4 regions of the Pseudovibrio sp. Ad13 genome follow, and region 4 is predicted to be linked to each of the others. Evidence: riboswitches for the same ligand, from Rfam matches in the RefSeq annotation. Region 4 holds a riboswitch; each other region holds the start of a gene.

Region 1 (4,890 bases), on a different contig from region 4:
GACCCGCACTCAAGCGACCCTCGTGTTGAGAACGAGGTGAACCGGCAACTTCACGCGGCGTTGCTGCGCTCTAAGGTGTGGGTTCGGACTGACTTTAACCCACGGATATTCCATCAGAAATTCATCATTCGCGATGGCAATGCTGTTCTGACCGGCTCCACAAACTTCACTGAGACCGGCACACATCGCAACCTGAACCATCTTCTCATCATCAAGAATGAGAAGGTTGCCGATATCTTTGAACGGGAATTCAGGGAGATTAAACGGGGGCGATTTGGCCGATACAGCGTTGATGACAACGAAGCCGAGAACACACCGAAAGAAGTGATTGTTGACGACATCCGCGTGAAAGTTTGCTTTGCACCGGACCACGCACCAGAGATGGAAGTCACCAAACAGATGACAAAAGCTAAGGAACGAGTGGACTTTGCTATCTTCACCTTCTCCAAAAGCTCCGGCATTGATGATGCCATGTTGCTGCTGATGGAGGCTGGGCGAAAGGTGCGTGGTGCGCTTGATGCCCGGCAAGGCGGACAGGACTGGGCAGCCACTCAGCCTTTAGCAGAAGCTGGTGCTGATTTGCATTTCGTTCGCGGTTCAAGCCGAATTGGTAAGCTTCATCATAAGCTTATGGTAATTGATGATAGCATTATGATTGTCGGCAGCTTCAATTACACAGGCCCGGCGAACCGGTTTAATGACGAGAACATCGTCGTTTTGGGGGATTCTGTGGTGCCAACCGAGAACCAGAAACGGTTTGCGATGGCCGCTCGGCAGGAAATTGACCGGATCATCAGTGATCACGGGCAGCCAATCGTCATCAACTGAATTTGCGCAGGCATTTCGCAAAGGCGTGTATGTTTATCTTTTGGTAACCATTCAGCCAGATTTGGCGCTTACACTTTGCGAATGGCAAATTCCCTTGATAGCGGCGAAGACTTACTCATCATCTGCAAACCAGATGTTACCGCAGCGATAGAAGACTGGATTGATCATCTGGGCTCTGAACGGCGACTGGCTGAACGGACACTGGAAGCGTATGAGCGCGACACCCGTCAGTTCCTGCGCTTCATGACCAGTTATGAAGGCGAACCGGTTGCCCTGCGGCATCTGGAGTCTTTGAAACCAAAGGACTTTCGCGCATTTCTGGCGACGCGTCGGAGGGATGGCGCGCAGACGCGGACGCTTGCCCGCGGGTTGGCTGGCATCCGCTCCTTCCTCTCGTTTCTGGAGGAGCGCGGTGAGGTGAATGCGGCTGGTGCTGCAGCTGTTCGTACGCCGAGACTTCCCCGCAGCCTGCCCAAGCCTATCCCCGTTGAGGAAGCCAAAGCGATTGTCAGCAGCGATCTCGCTTTTGAGGACACTCCCTGGGTTGAATCCCGCAACGCAGCGGTGTTCACACTGCTCTACGGTTGCGGTCTCCGTATCTCTGAAGCGCTGTCTCTGACATCGGCCTCAGCGCCGAAGGAGGGGGATAAGTCGCTGAAGATTCGCGGTAAAGGCAACAAAGAACGGCTTGTTCCGGTTCTGCCAGTGGTAATAGAAGCTATTGAAGCCTACAAAAAGCAGTGCCCTTATGATCTGTCGGGCAGCTCACCGCTGTTTCGCGGCGTTCGTGGTGGCCCGCTGAATGCGCGTATGATCCAGCTGGCCATGCAAAAAATCCGCAGTGCTCTTGGTCTACCAGACACCGCAACTCCTCACGCTTTACGCCATTCGTTTGCAACTCATTTGCTCTCTGAAGGCGGGGATTTGAGGAGCATTCAGGAGCTACTGGGGCACGCAAGCCTTTCTACCACACAGATTTATACGGAAGTGAACAGTGCACAGCTGTTGGACGCTTATGACAAGGCACACCCGCGTCGTTGATAGGTTGTCCCCCTCCCTCACATCACCTTGATCTCCCTTAGCAGATCCCCTAGGTTCGTCGATGTGAAACGGGGTGCCCGACACGTGTGTTGTGGCTGAGATCATACTCGAAGAACCTGCTCTGGATAATTCCAGCGAAGGGAGCACTCACGCCGTGTTGGGGGATAGATTGTCTGGCAGTTTGCCAAGTCCCTGATACCAGCTCTCTTTCGCACAACAAGACCGAGGATAAAAATGGGTCGTGTCGAAAGCGCTTGCGCAACTCTTTCTGCAATTCGTGACAACAGTCCACTCGTCCATAACATGACGAACATCGTGGTGGCCAACACCACAGCGAACGCCCTGCTGGCCATTGGCGCCTCCCCTGCCATGGTGGATGGCCCAGAAGAAGCCCCTGAACTTGCAAGTGTTACAGGTGCATTAGTGGTCAACGTTGGCACGGTTACCCCTGCTCAGGCAGAGGCGATGAAGCTGGCAACTGCTGCTGCCCACAAAGCTGGTCGCCCTTGGGTGCTGGACCCGGTGGCTGTTGGAGCGCTGACCTTCCGCACCAAGCTAGCTGGTGAATTGCTGGAGAATAAGCCGAGCGTCATTCGTGGCAATGCCTCTGAAATCATGGCACTTGCTGGTCAGGGTGCAGGAGGAAAAGGCGTTGATAGCACCGATAGTTCGGAGGCTGCTCTCGCAGGAGCGAAAGAACTGGCGAAGCAGACGGGCGCTGTTGTTGTTGTCTCTGGTCCGGTCGATTTCATCACTGATGGTGCGCGCACTGCTGAAGTCGCCAACGGGGATAAGATGATGCCTTATGCGACTGGTCTTGGCTGTACGGCAACGGCTTTGACTGGCGCAACACTGGCAGTTTGCGATGACCCATTTGATGCTGCTGTTGATGCAATGGTTTTCCTCGGAGTGGTTGGTGAAATTGCTGCAAAAAATTCAGCAGGACCAGCAAGCTTGCAGCTGGATATCATTAACGGCCTCTATCAGCTGAACAGCGATATCCTCAACGCAACAGCACGGATTGAAATGCATGAAACCGTTGCTTGATCTGTCCGTTTATCTGGTGCTGGGGCCGCAAGACTGCCCCGGTCAGGATCCCGTCGACATAGCAATCGCAGCCGCACAAAACGGCGCTACTGTTGTGCAGCTTCGTGACAAGACTGGCAGCACGCGCAAGCAAATTGAGCTGGCAGAGCGGTTGATGCGAGCGTTGAAACCGTTGAATGTGCCGCTAATCGTCAATGATCGTGTAGATGTTGCCTTAGCGGTTGATGCGGACGGTGTTCATGTTGGGCAGGATGATATGGATGCCACGAAAGCCCGGGAGCTGATCGGCTCAGATAAGCTGCTAGGTCTTTCGGTCAGCACTCAGGACGAGCTGGATACTGCGGATATTTCCGCCTGTGATTACCTTGGCATAGGCGCCTGTTTCCCGACGAACAGTAAGGATGATGCGGCTGACATGGGTATGCAGAGCTTTGCCGGTTTAACGGTTCAATCTCAGTTGCCTGTGGTTGGAATTGGCGGAATTTCGCTTGCTAATGCGGATCAGGTGATCAAAGCTGGAGCTGATGGGATTGCAGTTATTTCAGCAATCTGTGGGGCATCCAGTCCATCCGCAGCTACGCGCAAGCTTCAGGACATCGTCAAAAGCGTAAAAGACCTAGGGTGATAGGATAAAACACGCATTTACTCCTCGCAGAGCCCATCTACATTGATATATGAGAGGACTAGGCGGGGAGCTTTTAGTCATGAAACTTAGACAAACATCATTTTTGTGCATATTCTTCTGCACGTTTGCCTTTCTTGTTTCTGCAGCTCAAGCGCAAACCGCCTGTGAAGTCCGCAAATCAGAAATGGCGGAGCTGGGGGATTGGGAAAATCCCAAAGCACGTTTGAAAGAGCTCTCTCAGATTGAAGTTGAAGGGCAATGCCTTGACGGCCAACTGGTTGTGCGTGCTCGTGCCTTCACCAGCTGCTCTCCTCGCGATTGCAAATGGGGTTGGGCTGCAGGACAGCTTAGCTTTTCTGGCGTACTCACGTTCCGGTTCGGTGGTTTCTTCAAAGCCCAGCATATTGAGCTGCGGCCAATGGGAGAGCGCATTCAGGCATATGTCCGCACCGAAAACCATGATCCAACAATTCCCAACAAGACCCGCAGTTATATTCTGGTCCGCCAGTAGCAAAAAAGCCGCCTCAGTTTCCTGAAGCGGCTTTTTTTTAATCCAGAAATTCCAGATTACATATGAATTGGCTTGGCGAATGTTGCCATAGCAGCTTCTTTCACTGCTTCGGACATGGTTGGGTGCGCGTGACAGGTGCGACCCAGATCCTCAGAGGAACCGCCAAATTCCATCAGAACACATGCTTCGTGGATCATTTCGCCAGCACCGAAGCCAACGATATGAACACCAAGCACGCGATCTGTTTCAGCGTCAGCCAGCACTTTGACGAAACCGTCGGTGTGCAGCATTGCTTTTGCACGACCATTTGCGGAAAACGGGAACTTGCCGGACTTGAATTTGATGCCAGCAGCTTTCAGCTCTTCTTCAGTTTTGCCGACGCTGGCCACTTCAGGAGAGGTGTAAACAACACCAGGAATGACGTCATAGTTTACGTGACCAGCCTGACCTGAGAGCATTTCTGCAACTGCAACACCTTCGTCTTCCGCTTTGTGCGCAAGCATCGGGCCAGCAATCACATCACCGATAGCAAAGATACCGTCAACGTTGGTTTTGTAGTGGTTGTCTGTCTTCACGCGGCCACGCTCGTCCAGCTCAACACCTGCTTCTGCCAGACCAAGACCTTCCGTATATGGACGGCGACCGATCGCGACGAGAACCACGTCTGCATCCAGAGTAGCGGCGGCGGCTTCACCTGCTGCTGGCTCAACGGTCACTTCCAGAGCACGACCTTTTTTCTGAACCGCAGTTACCTTCGAGGACAGCTTGAACTTGAGGCCTTGCTTTTTCAGCATACGGAGGAACTGCTTGGAAACATCTGCATCCATTGGGCCGAGTA
Region 2 (4,890 bases), on a different contig from region 4:
GAGGAGCAGCTGAAGCTTGAAGAGGCCATTCGTAAGGTCGAAGCGGAAGCTGCTCGTGAGTCTCTCGGGTTGGGGCGGTCTAAAACCACCCCAGCTCCAAGTGCTCCAAAACCTGCAGCTCCAGAAATCTCTGCTGCATCTTCACCTGCTGGCGATCCGCCTAAGGCAGGTACAAAGGCCGATACTCCAGCGCGCGATGAGCCGAAAGCACCTGCTGCTAAAGCAGATGTGTTTAAAGAGGCGGTTCGTGCTGCGCAGGATCTTGGCAACGCCGCACATCAAGCCAATCAGATGGCGCGTGATCAGCTGCCTGAAGCTTCCAGCGAGCGTAAAGAGCCTGATCTTGGCTCCATGGATGACAAAGAGACAGGTGAACCTGCCGCGTCTCTGCCAACCAAAGGTGCTGTCGAGACGAGCGCAGAAGAGCGCTCTTGGGTGCCGGGTGAGGCACGCCGAACCAAGCTGGAAACAAAAGGTAAGTCGCGTCCTGAGATCGATGAGCCTGCCAAGGTTAAGCCAAAGACAAGCCGTAAACCTGCTTCCTCCCGCAAGCCAGCCGTTGCGCAGCGCGTTGGTGATGCGATTGAGCAGGAAGAAGGGCTGAAGCCTTCCAACACATCGGGTATTGTCGGTATAATTGTGGTCATACTGATAATCTTGGGCGTTACCGCAGGTGTCTATAGTCTGCGCGATGTTATTCTCTCCTTAGTTCTTCCAGTTGAAACCGGTGAGACTGTTGCGCCAGAGAGCGCACCTTCGAATGAAGATGAGCCGCTTCGGGTTCAGCCGGAACGTACGCCGAAGAAGAACACTGACCGCCTGTTGCCATCTGATGAAGGGGCAAAGGTCTCTCCGGATGCGACACGGGTGCAGACGACCCGGATTACCCGGAATTCATCCAGCGCTGCGCCAACCGAGACAACAGCTGAGCCTCCAGTCGTGCGTGTGGTTGAAACTCCAGCAGCACCGGCAGAAGACACATCTTCTGAGCAGGTTTTGCCGGTGACGGAACCTGCACAGCAAAGTACTGCAGTTGAGACCAATTCTGTTCCGCCAGCTGAAACCATTGGAACTGAAGCTGCGGTTTCTCCTGTTGCACAACAGAGCATACTTTACGAAGAGGCATTGACGCCGGGTGCTGCAGGTTCTGCATCACGCGGGAACGTTGTTTGGTCATTGGATGAAGCTAATGGCGATTCTGTCATCAAGGCTGTTGCGACGCTGCCATCTCGTAACTTCTCTGTTGAGATGACGTTGAAGCCGAATAGTGATCAGTCTTTGCCAGCCAGCCATCTGCTTGAGCTGAACTTCATCTTCCCAGAAGGATTTGATGGCAAAGGTGTTGAGAAGGTGCCTGGCCTGATCCTGAAGAAGACAGAGTCCGAAGCAGGTGATCCGCTTGATGGTGCTGCCGTGAAGGTTTCTGACACTCTCTTCTGGATTGCGCTGTCTGACAGTGATGAAGAAAAAGCAAAGAACCTGAAGCGTCTTTCTGAGCGTGAGTGGATTGATGTTCCACTGCTGTATAACAGCGGTCGCCGTGCAATGTTGACCTTTGAAAAAGGTACAACCGGCAACAAAGTTATCGCAGAGGCAATCAAGAGCTGGAAGTAATCTAGTTTCAGATATTTAGATTAGATTTCAAAGGCCTTGGCTCTCTCAGAGCTGAGGCCTTTTTCATTATGCTGTCGTCCGTCAGAGCAAAATCTGCTTGCATCCTTCAGCAGAAACGCGCATGTTCCTTGCTATTCCGAGGGGTGCTTTTCTTTCGAAAAGCTGAGATTGCGATGAGCTAAACCCTTTGAACCTGATCCGGGTAATGCCGGCGAAGGGACGGGACCTGAGCCATTCTTCCCGGATCTCCATGTTTGCATTTTGCTGTAACGGGAGATCCTGTGCTGAAAACATCCCAGAGAGCTAATGTAGCTCCGTTCTTCCGCCTGTTTGTGATGCCCAATACCATTGTTGGGAGTCTGCATGCTGAAGCGAGCTTTGAAACGAATTCTCCGAAGTCTTTTCGGGATTTTGCTTTTTATCGCCATTTGGGAAAGTGTGGTTCAGATTGGAGAGTTTCCTCCGTTTCTCTTGCCAGGTCCGGCGGCGGTTTTTTCCGCTTTTCTCAATCAAGGTGTTTTCCTGCTGCATCATGCAGGCATTACCGCTTGGGAGACTGTTCTCGGCTTTCTCTTTGGCGTGAGTGCTGGAGCTTCGCTGGCTGTTTTGCTGGCAGTGTCTCCCCGGATACGCCTGTTTCTGCTGCCTCCAATTGCAGCGACCCAATCTCTTCCTGTGTTTGCAATAGCCCCACTTTTAGTGCTGTGGTTCGGCTTTGGGCTCGCCTCCAAGGTTGTCATGGCCGTGATCGTGATCTTCTTTTCTGTAACCTCGACCTTCTTCGATGGTTTGCGCAGGACTGATCAGTCGCTGCTTGATCTTGGTAAGCTGCACGGCCTGAACCGCTGGCAAACACTTCGCTACATACGCATTCCCGCAGCTTTGCCTTCTCTGGCATCTGGTATGCGCATTGCTGCGGTCTTCGCGCCTATTGGGGCGGTGGTTGGAGAGTGGGTTGGTGCTAAAGGGGGGCTGGCATTCATCATGTTGCAATCCAATGCCCGCATGCAAACAGCGACTATGTTTGCGGCGTTGATTTTGCTTGCGGTGATGGTGTTGAGCCTGAGGGCAGTTGTTGAGTTCGCCACTTCTCGGATGATCTATTGGCAGAAAGAGATCTAGGTCTCAGAGTATGAGGACGTAACCTTATGAAAAAACTAGGTATTCTGTTTGGTGCGGCAATGCTTGCGAGTACGCTTCAAGTGCAAGCAGCGGGCAAGCTGACTGTGTTGCTGGATTGGTTTGCGAATCCAGACCATGCACCAATCGTGGTTGCCAAGGCACGGGGTTTCTTTGAAAAAGAGGGCCTTGATGTTGAGCTGATTGAGCCTGCTGATCCTTCCATGCCACCAAAGCTTGTTGCAGCAGGGCAGGGTGATATTGCAGTTTCCTATCAGCAGACGTTGCACCCGCAGATTGATGAGGGCATGCCGCTGATGCGGATCGGGACGTTGGTCTCTACGCCTTTGAACACACTGATTGTGTTGGAAGATGGACCAATCAAGGAGATTGCAGACCTGAAAGGCAAGCGTATTGGTTATTCCACATCCGGGTTTGAGAACGCCATGCTTGGGAAGATGCTTTCCAATGCAGGTCTGAGTTCTGACGATGTGGAGCTGATCAACGTAAACTTCTCGCTCTCACCATCTCTGATGGCTGGGCAGGTTGATGCGGTGATTGGTGGTTACCGTAACTTCGAGCTGAACCAGATGGAGATTGAAGGTGCGAAAGGCCGCGCGTTTTATCCTGAAGAGAACGGCGTGCCAGTCTATGATGAACTGATTTATGTGGCTCACAAAGATAAGCTGGATGATCCGCGTTTGAAGAAGTTCATTAATGCGATTGAGGCGGCTACTGTTTATCTGCTTAATAATCCGCAGGACTCCTGGAAGAGCTTCCTTGAGATCTATCCAAATCTGGATGATGAGCTGAACAAGCGTGCCTGGGCGGATACTCTGCCGCGTTTTGCCAGCCGTCCAGCTGCTTTGGACAATGGTCGCTATGAACGGTTTGCAAACTTTCTGATTGAGCAGGGGCTCATTAAAACAGCGCCTCCAGTTGAAACCTACGCGGTTGAACTGCGCTAACCGGTATAGGTCTAAACTAAAATTTGAGCCTCCGAGTTTCGGGGGCTCTTTTTATTTGTAGGCCAAATGCCGTTATTGCGCTGCATCCTTGACCGCTTCGTGTTGAGCCAGATCGCTGAGGATGTATTTCTCAAAAGCAGCATAGATGGTGTTGTACTCACCCTCAGAGAGTGATTTACATTCATCTACCAGCGTCAGGGCTTTCTTCTTGTCATTCTCCTCAAAGAGCGCAAAGACCATGTTGCAGTGGATGTTTTTGAGCTTGAGGAAGTTTTCTGAGAAGGCAAGTGATGGATCACCTAGCAACGCAAAGGAACGCATCTGGTAACGGCTGGTTTTGACTGGGATTGTCTCCAATGCTGCCAGTTCAGGCATCTGGCCGCGTGTCGTTTCACACATAAGAACGCTGTGACCGGCTTCTTTGCAATGACGGGCTAAATCTTCTGCTAAATCAACGCATTTACCGAGTGGGGCGTACCTGAAATGACGCCGTGTACCTGTTTCGCCAAGCGTTGCCAGGCCGGTTGAGATGCCGATATCGATTGTGACCGCGTGGTCCTTCATATTTTTCTGGTTGAAGTTGAACCGGTCCTTGAGATTGAAGCGCTTCATTTGCTTCTGCATTTCAATCGCTGTTCGGCAGGCATGAGCAGCATGGAATGGATCATCGAGTGGTGCGTTCCAGTAAGCATTCAGGCCGGATGTGCTCAGCGTGTTCAATGTACCATCGTGGATATGCACTTCATCGAGATGAGCTGTTTGGAAGCCGTTGGAGAAGCCTGCGAGATCCTGAGGAGACAAACCCTCATAATACCGGTGAAAGTGCCTCAAACGTGTCGAGAGGCTCGTGATTTCACGTTGCTGGCCCTCCAGAGGGAGTTGCTCTGACTTCGCCAGTACCTTTTGCATTTGTTTGGGAGAAAGAATTCCTGCAAATCGTTCAGTTGTTTGGTTTCTGTGACTCTTGAATGTCACACGCCGGATTGTGCAGGAGAAAGCGAATATCAGAAGGACAACGAAAGATGGGAAGAATGGCTCAAGGACGGTGTTTTGCAGAGCGAATTGGTGGAATGCAACTCCGTTGATGACCAAGACAGCGACGCCTGTAAGTGACAGACTTAACCAGAAACCTTGCGTGGCGGAGATGATAGCAATGGCGATACCAAATCCGATTAATGCCAGTATTTCA
Region 3 (4,890 bases), on a different contig from region 4:
TCAACATGGTGCGCGTACCAACCCGATGGACCCAGGCTTCAACTATCATGATGCTGTTAAATCACTCGATTTTGAAGCGGTGAAGGCAGACGTTCATGCGCTCATGACCGACAGTCAGGACTGGTGGCCAGCGGATTGGGGTCATTATGGTGGCCTGATGATCCGCCTTTCGTGGCACACAGCTGGCTCTTATCGTCTTGCAGATGGTCGCGGTGGCGGCGGTTCCGGCAACATTCGCTTTGCTCCGCTTAACTCCTGGCCTGATAACGCAAGCCTTGATAAAGCGCGCCGTTTGCTTTGGCCTATCAAGAAAAAGTACGGCAACGCTCTCTCCTGGGCTGATCTGATTATTCTCGCAGGCACTATCGCCTATGACTCCATGGGTCTGAAAACCTTTGGTTTCGGGTTTGGCCGTGAGGATATCTGGGGTCCGGAGATCGACACCTATTGGGGATCTGAGAAAGAATGGCTTGCGCGCAGTGAAGAGCGCTATGACGATCTGGATGACCCTTCAACGCTCGAAAACCCGCTTGCAGCAACCCACATGGGCTTGATCTACGTGAACCCCGAAGGCGTGAATGGCGTTCCCGGTCCGCAAAAAACAGCTGATCAGATCCGCGAAACCTTTGCTCGTATGGCAATGAATGACGAGGAAACTGCTGCGCTGACTTGTGGTGGTCACACCGTTGGTAAAACCCATGGACGCGGTGCCGTCGATAACATCGGCGTCGCACCGGAAGCCGCTGGTCTTGAAGAGCAGGGCTTTGGCTGGTCTAACCCCGGACAGGATGGCAAGGCAACGAATGCCTTTACTTCTGGTATCGAAGGTGCGTGGACCACACACCCAACCACATTCGATATGGGTTTCTTTGATATGCTGTTCGGCCATGAATGGGAGCAGGTAAAATCTCCTGCCGGCGCATGGCAATGGGAACCTGTTTCCATCAAGGAAGAAGACAAGCCTGTTGACCCAACGGATCCGTCTGTTCGTCACAATCCGATCATGACGGATGCGGACATGGCGATGAAGGTTGACCCGATCTACAACGAGTACTGTCAGAAATTCATCGCAGATCCTGAGTACTTCAGAGATACGTTTGCGCGTGCATGGTTCAAGCTGACACACCGCGACATGGGACCGAGAGCCAATTATCTTGGCCCGGATGTGCCGAAAGAAGACCTTATCTGGCAGGATCCTGTTCCAGCAGGCAACACCAACTATGATGTTACTGCGGTGAAAGCAAAAATTGCGGCAAGTGGTTTGAGCAATGAAGACCTGATCAAAACCGCTTGGGACAGCGCACGTACCTATCGCGGTTCTGATATGCGCGGTGGTGCCAACGGTGCTCGTATCCGCCTCGCTCCTCAAAAGGATTGGGTTGGCAATGAGCCAGACCGGCTTGCCAAAGTTCTGGCTGTGCTTGAACCAATCGCAGCGCAGGCAGGAGCCTCAGTCGCAGATGTGATCGTGCTGGCAGGAAATGTTGGTGTGGAAAATGCCATCAAGGCAGCTGGTTTCAACGTGGAAGTTCCATTCGCTTCTGGTCGCGGTGATGCAACAGATGCGATGACAGACGCGACATCCTTCTCTGTTTTGGAGCCTATTTCTGATGGCTTCCGTAATTGGCAGAAGCAAGAGTACGCTGTTAGCCCGGAAGAGATGATGCTGGATCGTGCTCAGCTCCTCCGCCTCACTGGCTGGGAAATGACTGCACTTGTTGGTGGCCTGCGCGTTCTTGGTGCCAATTATGGCGGATCAAAGCACGGTGTCTTCACGGACCGCGAAGGTCAGCTGACAACGGACTTCTTCGTCAACCTGACCGATATGGACAACAGCTGGCATCCACTCAAAGATGGCACCTATGAAATCCGTGACCGCAAATCTGGCAAGCCTAAGTGGACTGCAACCAGTGCAGACCTTGTGTTTGGCTCCAACTCAATCCTGCGCGCTTATGCTGAAGTGTATGCTCAGGATGACAACCACGAAAAGTTCGTCCGCGATTTCGTGGCAACATGGACCAAGGTCATGAACGCCGACCGCTTCGACCTGACAGCCTAATAAATGCGACGAGCCTGGGCAGGAAACTGCCCGGGCTTTTTATTGCAACTCCCTACAGGTGCTCTCCAGACGCTGGCTATATCCAGTTGCGCTTCTGTGTTTTTCCGGTTAAGAACCGCTTGACCTCGGGGTGCGCGTATTTGTCGTGCTGAGATGCTTTAGTGGCGAACCCGTTGAACCTGAACCGGCTAGAACCGGCGGAGGGAAGGGTACCGGTTTCATCCATCCTTGCCCTCTCGCCGCAATGGAGGATGACTTGAAACATCTGTTAATTGCTGCGGGATTACTCACTGCAACATCAGCGATGGCTGCTGAGAAGCCTCAACTGACAGTTTACACATACGACAGCTTCGTTTCTGACTGGGGCCCAGGCCCAAAAGTGGAAGAAGCGTTTGAGGCTGTATGCGAGTGTGACCTGAAACTTGTTGGCGTCGAAGATGGCGCAGCACTGCTTTCCCGCATTCGTCTTGAAGGTAAAAACTCAGATGCCGATGTGGTGCTGGGTCTGGACACCAATCTGGTAGAGACTGCCAAGAAAACTGGCCTGTTTGCACCACACACTGTTGAAGCCCAATACACACTGCCAGTGGAGTGGGCTGACGAAACCTTTGTGCCGTACGATTGGGGCTACTTTGCCTTCGTACACAAGGCTGGCGAAACCGTACCAACCAACTTCCGCGAGCTTGCAAAGAGTGATGCCAAGATCCTTATTCAGGATCCACGCTCCTCTACGCCCGGCCTCGGGCTGCTGCTTTGGGTGAAAGCGGCTTACGGAGACGAAGCTGCTGATGTGTGGGCGGATCTTTCCGATAACATCGTGACGGTTACAAAAGGTTGGTCTGAAGCCTACGGTCTTTTCCTTGATGGGGAAGCGGAGATGGTGCTCAGTTACACCACGTCTCCGGCTTACCACCTGATTGCCGAGGAAGATAACAGCAAGACCACTGCCGCGTTTGAAGAAGGCCATTACATGCAGGTTGAAGTAGCGGCAAAGCTTGCCGGGACTGATCAGCCAGAGTTGGCAGACAAGTTCCTGAACTTCATGGTTTCAGATGCTTTCCAGACAATCATTCCAACGACCAACTGGATGTATCCTGCTGTGACACCTGAAGGTGGTTTGCCTGCTGGCTTTGACACACTGCAGGTGCCTGAAAAAGCTTTGTTCTTTAAGCCTGACGAAGCTGCTACTGCAAGAAGTGAGGCTCTGCCGGAATGGCTAGAAGCGCTCAGCCAGTAAGTTCGCTTCCCGGTGTTGCCGCGGCATTGCTTGTCGCGGCACTCATACTTGGCACGTTGGCCGCGGTTGCTCTGCGAGCCGAAGCGGGTCACGGCTTTTCCTCTTCCGATTGGGCCGCTCTCAAGTTTACGCTCACGCAGGCCGTGCTTTCTGCTGTGATCAGTGTTGCGCTGGCTGTGCCGGTTGCGCGCGCCCTGGCGCGACGGCGGTTTCCGGGCCGCAGTTTGCTTATTGCCCTGCTTGGTGCGCCCTTCATTCTTCCAGTTATTGTCGCCATTCTTGGGTTACTGCAGGTGTTTGGCCGTGCGGGCTGGATATCTGATGTGCTTGTCTATTTCGGTGCTTCACCCATTCGCATTTATGGCCTCCACGGTGTTGTGCTGGCTCATGTTTTCTTCAACCTTCCGCTGGCAACCCGATTGATCTTGCAGGGGTGGCAAGAGGTTCCCTCAGAGCGCTTTCGCCTTGCGGCGCAGCTTGGGTGTGATGGAAAAGCCCTGTTTCGGCTGATAGAACTCCCCATGCTCGCGCGCATTCTACCCGGTGCACTGGCTGTGATCTTTGCGATCTGCCTGACAAGCTTTGCTGTTGCTCTGACACTTGGTGGCGGGCCGCGGGCGACAACTATTGAGCTGGCGATCTATCAGGCTTTTACTTACGATTTTGATCTTGGCCGCGCCGCGCTGCTTTCTGCATTGCAACTCATGCTCACTGCTGCTGCAGCTTTCGCAGCACTGAAGCTTTCACGTGGTGAAGGGTTTGGCGCAGGACTGGACCGAGCGATCCAGCGCTGGGATGGTGGTGCACCTGTCGCAGACATCCTCTGGATTTCACTTGCAACGCTGTTTTTGCTTTTGCCGCTCAGTGCCGTTGTTCTGTCAGGGTTTAGCGGTCTGTTTCTGGTGCCGTTTATTGTGTTGAAGGCGGCACTCGTTTCTGTTGCTGTCGCCTTAGCCAGCACAGTGATCTTGTTGCTGCTCGCGTTGCCTATGGCAGCCGCAATCGCCGTTCGCCGGCATAGTGTGGTTGAACTTGCTGGAATTTTGGGATTAGCGGCATCCCCGCTGGTGATTGGAACGGGTTTGTTTATCATTATACGTCCATGGGCAAACCCGTCAGACCTTGCTCTTCCTGTGACAGCACTCGTCAATGCGGCGATGGCATTGCCGTTTGCCCTTCGCATTCTTGTCCCTGCTGCGCGAGATACGGTTTCACGTCATGGACGGTTGGCCTTGTCTCTAAATATGGAAGGCTGGGTGTTCTTCTCACGTGTCCTCATTCCACGTATGCGGCCACAGATCGGGTTTGCTGCGGGGCTTGCAGCGGCACTTTCCATGGGAGACCTTGGCGTGATTGCCCTGTTTGCAGATCCGGAAATTGCAACGCTGCCTTTACAGATTTACCGCTTGATGGGGGCATACAAAATGCAGGCAGCAGCCGGCGGAGCTCTTTTACTGCTTGTGCTTTCAATGGCACTGTTCTGGATTTTAGACCGGGGAGGTCGCTGGCATGCTGAAGCTTAGCTCTTGTCTCATTGCAAATGGCCGTTTCCAATTGCAGGCCAACTTGCACGTTGAAGCTGGCAGCAGCGTTG
Region 4 (4,890 bases):
AGATGCCCTGCCCGCTCTGATCTCCATCGGCGTGTGCGCGTATCCAGCACCAGCAGTGGTGGGTCTAGTTCCCAGTAATAGTCCCAGTTTTCAAAGGCGAAGAGGTGATCCAGAAACTCATCGTAGCTGTTTGTGCCGGGCACAGTGACAGCTTGCGTCATCGCTTCAAGTGTTCCACCTGAGAACGCTTCAGGTCGGTTGCCCCACCCCTGATTGAGCATATAGGCACACAAGGCATTGCCAATGATCCGTCGGGAGAACGGATGGCCGTAGGCGGTCTCTTCCCAATCACGGTTGAGGTTCCAGTCATCAGTGACATCATGGTCATCAAAGATCATCGCGACCGGAAGATGCGCAAACAGGCGGCGCACCTGACTGAGGCCAACAACAAACTCTTTCAGAATTTTCTGTTCGCTCTCATAGAGCGCTGCTTCTTCTGGTGTCAGTCCTTCAGGAACGTCTGTCTCAACCAGATCCCATAGTGCTGGAGACCAGACAAGGAGGTACATTGCCAAGAATTCAGCAAGTGTGATCAGATGGTTATGGGCATGATCGGCAGTAAAGATTGGTTTTTCTACGCCACCGAACAAGACAAGCCAGAGCTTTCTGTTCTTCTCCAGACTTGGGAGAAACTTTTCGCGGCGGTAGTAGGTGTCGCCGTGTTGGTAGAAATCTGATGCCTTATCAGGCACTTTGCTTTCCAAGCCTGCCAGCTGTTCCTCAGTGATACCGAGTTTTTCGATGAGCGCATGGATAGCTCGCAACATGGGGCCAGCAACATCATCTGAGTAAATCTGATCGCCACTCATCACGAGGGCAGTTGGCCATTTTTCCTTGTCAATTTTGGTGCCGTTCTCAGCCCTGATATGCTTTGCCAGAAACTGATCAGCTGCGACCAGACCATCGCCGGATTCGTGATGTGGTTTGCGGCAGGACCCGTGCAGGAGCGAGGAAACTTTTGAGCTTAGCAGAAAGCCGGGAAGCTCCTGATTTTCATAGCAGAGATCAGGCGCCCATACGGAATGATCCTGCCAACCAGCCTCCTCGTCATCCTCCATACGCAGAGCGAGGCGATAGCTGATCCAAGTGTCATGCGGTAAAGGGCTTTGGAGAGGTAGATCGATCAGGAGGTAGTGGAGATGTACCCCTGCTGAGATCAGGTTTACCTCAGTTTGCGCTTTCGTCAGCTCGTAGGTTTGCGGCTCACGGCCTTGTGGGAGCAAATCCAGTTTCACATCCGCCGGAGCGCGCACTGCGAGCCAGAATGTTAAACGTGAGGTTTCCAGTCGACGCAAGATTGGGCCAGCTAAAACGGATGGGAGAGAACAGGTTTCAAGCATTCGTTGATATTATTTTTCGCGATATCCAGATGTGAAATTCTTAGATGAGAGATAGGTATGCAATCCTCAAAAGCCAATATGGATCAGCAACTCTCTTCTCTGAAAGACCAAACTACAAAAGTTTTCTGAACCCCGCCTGAACCGAACCTGCCTTGACAGTAGTTCATAATCGTTCTAGCAAAATCATGTATGCAGGGGAGTCTCACCAAGGAGACTGAGAGGCTGACAGAGCGCAAGCTCGGCGACGCGACCCTTAGAACCTGACCCAGTTGATACTGGCGTAGGAAGCACGGGTCGCGGGACCTGTTTATAAGGCTAGTGTAACAACCGCGATCTTAGCAGCAGAAGTTCTTTCTGCCGTTTCCCAGCCAAGACTCATCTGGTGTCTTTTTCGAGTTATGAACTTGAGGAGCACCATAATGACGACGCCAAACCCATCCATCACCACAGGCGCCTTGCCAGCAGCGCGTAAAATCTACGTTCGTGGCAGCCTGCACGAAGACGTGCTCGTGCCCATGCGCGAGATCAGCGTACACCCAACTGCAGGCGAGCCACCGCTGCCAGTCTATGATAGTTCCGGCCCATACACAGACCCAACGGCAACAACGAATATTTCTGAAGGTTTGCCTGCTCTACGGCGCAAGTGGATCGAGGCGCGCGGTGACACCGAGGAATATGATGGCCGTGAGATTAAGCCTGAAGACAATGGTTTTGTGAAAGGCGACCGGCTTGTTCCTGAGTTTCCGGTGAAGCCTCGCCCCTTGCGCGGAAAGGACGGTAAAGCCGTCACCCAGCTGGCCTATGCCCGCGCTGGCATTATCACACCGGAGATGGAGTTTATCGCCATCCGCGAAAACCAGTTGCGGGAAGCGGTTGCAGAAGAGCGGTGTGGCAATGACTGGGGTGCGAGCATTCCAGATTATGTAACACCAGAGTTTGTACGTGATGAGGTGGCTGCTGGCCGCGCGATCATTCCGTCAAACATCAACCACCCTGAGAGTGAGCCGATGATCATCGGGCGGAACTTTCTGGTCAAGATCAACGCCAATATGGGTACATCTGCTGTTACCTCTTCCATGGAAGAGGAAGTAGACAAGATGGTGTGGTCGATCCGCTGGGGTGCTGACACGGTGATGGATCTGTCTACCGGGCGTAATATTCACAACACCCGTGAGTGGATCATCCGCAACAGCCCTGTACCAATTGGGACTGTCCCGCTTTATCAGGCACTTGAGAAGGTGAATGGCATTGCCGAGGATCTGACTTGGGAGATTTTCCGCGACACCCTGATTGAACAGGCAGAGCAAGGGGTTGATTACTTTACCATTCATGCAGGTGTGCGCCTGCACATGGTGCCGATGACCGTCAATCGCGTGACCGGCATTGTCTCCCGTGGAGGCTCCATCATGGCCAAGTGGTGTCTGCATCACCACAAAGATAGCTTCCTCTATGAACACTTTGACGAAATCTGCGATATTTGTCGCCAGTATGATGTTGCCTTCTCCCTTGGTGATGGATTGCGTCCGGGTTCCATTGCAGATGCCAATGATGAAGCGCAGTTTGCAGAGCTGGAGACACTTGGAGAACTTACCAAAATTGCGTGGGCCAAGGATTGCCAGGTGATGATCGAAGGGCCGGGCCATGTGGCCATGCACAAGATCAAAGAAAACATGGATAAACAGCTGGAATGCTGCCATGAGGCGCCGTTCTATACGCTTGGGCCCCTTACTACCGATATCGCACCCGGTTATGACCACATCACCTCCGGCATTGGCGCTGCGATGATCGGGTGGTTTGGCTGTGCCATGCTTTGCTATGTGACGCCCAAAGAGCATCTGGGATTGCCGGACCGGGATGATGTAAAAACCGGCGTGATTACCTACAAGATTGCAGCTCATGCAGCTGATCTTGCCAAAGGCTTGCCAGGTGCCCAGCGGCGGGATGATGCCTTATCTCGTGCTCGCTTTGAATTCCGCTGGGAGGATCAATTCAACCTCTCTCTCGATCCCGATACTGCGCGAGAGTTCCACGATGAAACTCTGCCGAAAGACGCGCATAAAGTGGCTCATTTCTGCTCTATGTGCGGACCTAAGTTCTGTTCCATGCGGATCTCGCACGATATCCGCGCGGAGGCCCAGAAGGAAGGTATGGAGGCTATGGCAGCCAAGTTCCGCGAAGGCGGCAAGTTGTACCTGCCACTTGAAGGGACAGAGCAGTGATTACGATTGCAGGAGCCGGCCTTGCGGGGCTGGCTTCCGCCTATGAGCTAGCAAAGCGCGGTGCATCCGTCACTATCTTTGAAAAATCCGCTAAACCGGGCGAAAGCAGTGTCGCACGGTTTGCCGGCGGCATGCTTGCTCCGTTTTGCGAGCGTGAAAGCGCAGAAGAAGACGTTGTTACACTTGGGGTGCAAGCCGCTGATTGGTGGTCTCAGGTAACGCTTGTGACCCGGCACGGAACGCTGGTGGTTACTCCGCCGCGCGATCAGGCCGAGCTGACCCGTTTTGCACGGCGGACCTCACACTTTACCGAGGTGAACGGTCAAGCGATCTCAGAGCTGGAGCCAGCATTGGCTGGACGCTTTGAGCGTGGGCTGTTTTTCAAAGAGGAAGCTCATCTGGACCCACGGCAGGCACTGGCTGACCTGACAGGGGCTGTTCAGGAGCTTGGGGTAGAGATCCAATATGGAAGGACTGCACCTGAGCGGGTCAATCTCAATTGCACAGCAACCGCATCCAGCCTTCCTGACTTGCGGGCTGTGCGCGGTGAGATGGCGATTTTGCATTGTCCTGAGGTTCAGCTTTCCCGTGTCATCCGGCTCTTACACCCACGTATGCCGCTTTATCTGGTCCCGCGGGCTGATGGTTTATTCATGATTGGCGGGACCATGGTGGAGAGTAATTCTGAACGTCCTCCTACTCTTCGCTCCCTTACAGAAATGCTGAGCACAGCCTTTGCCATTCACCCTGCCTTTGCCGAGGCCAGTGTGGTTGAAATTGGAGCGGGATTGCGTCCAGCGTTTCCAGACAACTTGCCTCGACTGATCGAGCATGACGGGTCTCTTCACCTCAACGGGCTTTACCGCCACGGTTTTCTGCTTGCACCAGCACTGGCACAGCAAGCAGCACAACATCTTTTGAAGGAGGCTTGCGTATGAAGATCATCGTGAATGCGGAACCACGCGAGGTCACCAACGAAACGTTGGAGGATGCTCTTACGGAGCTGGAGTTCACCAGCCCCGCTGTTGCGACGGCTTTGAACGGCCGTTTTGTTCCTCGTGAGGACTACTCTGTGACATCCCTTTCAGAAGGCGATCGACTGGAAGTTCTTGCGCCTATGCAGGGAGGGTAACATGCAGCTTTATGGTACAGACATTAGTTCCCGGCTGTTGCTAGGAACAGCGCAATATCCCTCTCCTGCGGTACTGCAAAAAGCAATTGAGACCAGCAGAACAGAGATCATCACGGTCTCTTTGCGGCGCGAAACCGCTGACGGTTCTGGAGCTGGTTTCTGGGGGCTATTGAAAGATAGTGGCTGCAGAATTCTGCCC

What was found. A riboswitch is a leader RNA that binds a small molecule or an ion and turns the genes downstream of it on or off. The one in region 4 is predicted to bind thiamine pyrophosphate.
Region 1: another riboswitch for thiamine pyrophosphate. It lies ahead of thiM (hydroxyethylthiazole kinase); the one in region 4 lies ahead of thiC (phosphomethylpyrimidine synthase ThiC).
Region 2: another riboswitch for thiamine pyrophosphate. It lies ahead of PsAD13_RS04910 (ABC transporter permease); the one in region 4 lies ahead of thiC (phosphomethylpyrimidine synthase ThiC).
Region 3: another riboswitch for thiamine pyrophosphate. It lies ahead of thiB (thiamine ABC transporter substrate binding subunit); the one in region 4 lies ahead of thiC (phosphomethylpyrimidine synthase ThiC).

Annotation. Positions count from the first base shown of each region.
Region 1 covers NZ_LMCC01000002.1:494,941-499,830, reverse strand. Annotated here, with positions in the region: gene PsAD13_RS03135 (phospholipase D-like domain-containing protein) at 1-828, shown strand, start outside; gene PsAD13_RS03130 (tyrosine recombinase XerC) at 910-1,869, shown strand; TPP riboswitch at 1,929-2,031, shown strand; gene thiM (hydroxyethylthiazole kinase) at 2,104-2,916, shown strand; gene thiE (thiamine phosphate synthase) at 2,900-3,541, shown strand; gene PsAD13_RS03115 (hypothetical protein) at 3,621-4,052, shown strand; gene lpdA (dihydrolipoyl dehydrogenase) at 4,109-4,890, opposite strand, start outside.
Region 2 covers NZ_LMCC01000004.1:44,708-49,597, reverse strand. Annotated here, with positions in the region: gene PsAD13_RS04915 (hypothetical protein) at 1-1,614, shown strand, start outside; TPP riboswitch at 1,744-1,851, shown strand; gene PsAD13_RS04910 (ABC transporter permease) at 1,978-2,736, shown strand; gene PsAD13_RS04905 (ABC transporter substrate-binding protein) at 2,763-3,701, shown strand; gene PsAD13_RS04900 (CHASE2 domain-containing protein) at 3,774-4,890, opposite strand, start outside.
Region 3 covers NZ_LMCC01000006.1:116,695-121,584, forward strand. Annotated here, with positions in the region: gene katG (catalase/peroxidase HPI) at 1-2,059, shown strand, start outside; TPP riboswitch at 2,176-2,282, shown strand; gene thiB (thiamine ABC transporter substrate binding subunit) at 2,316-3,296, shown strand; gene PsAD13_RS09885 (thiamine/thiamine pyrophosphate ABC transporter permease ThiP) at 3,272-4,819, shown strand; gene PsAD13_RS09890 (ATP-binding cassette domain-containing protein) at 4,806-4,890, shown strand, end outside.
Region 4 covers NZ_LMCC01000003.1:29,737-34,626, reverse strand. Annotated here, with positions in the region: gene PsAD13_RS04470 (hypothetical protein) at 1-1,340, opposite strand, end outside; TPP riboswitch at 1,524-1,644, shown strand; gene thiC (phosphomethylpyrimidine synthase ThiC) at 1,739-3,559, shown strand; gene PsAD13_RS04460 (FAD-dependent oxidoreductase) at 3,556-4,497, shown strand; gene thiS (sulfur carrier protein ThiS) at 4,494-4,691, shown strand; gene PsAD13_RS04450 (thiazole synthase) at 4,693-4,890, shown strand, end outside.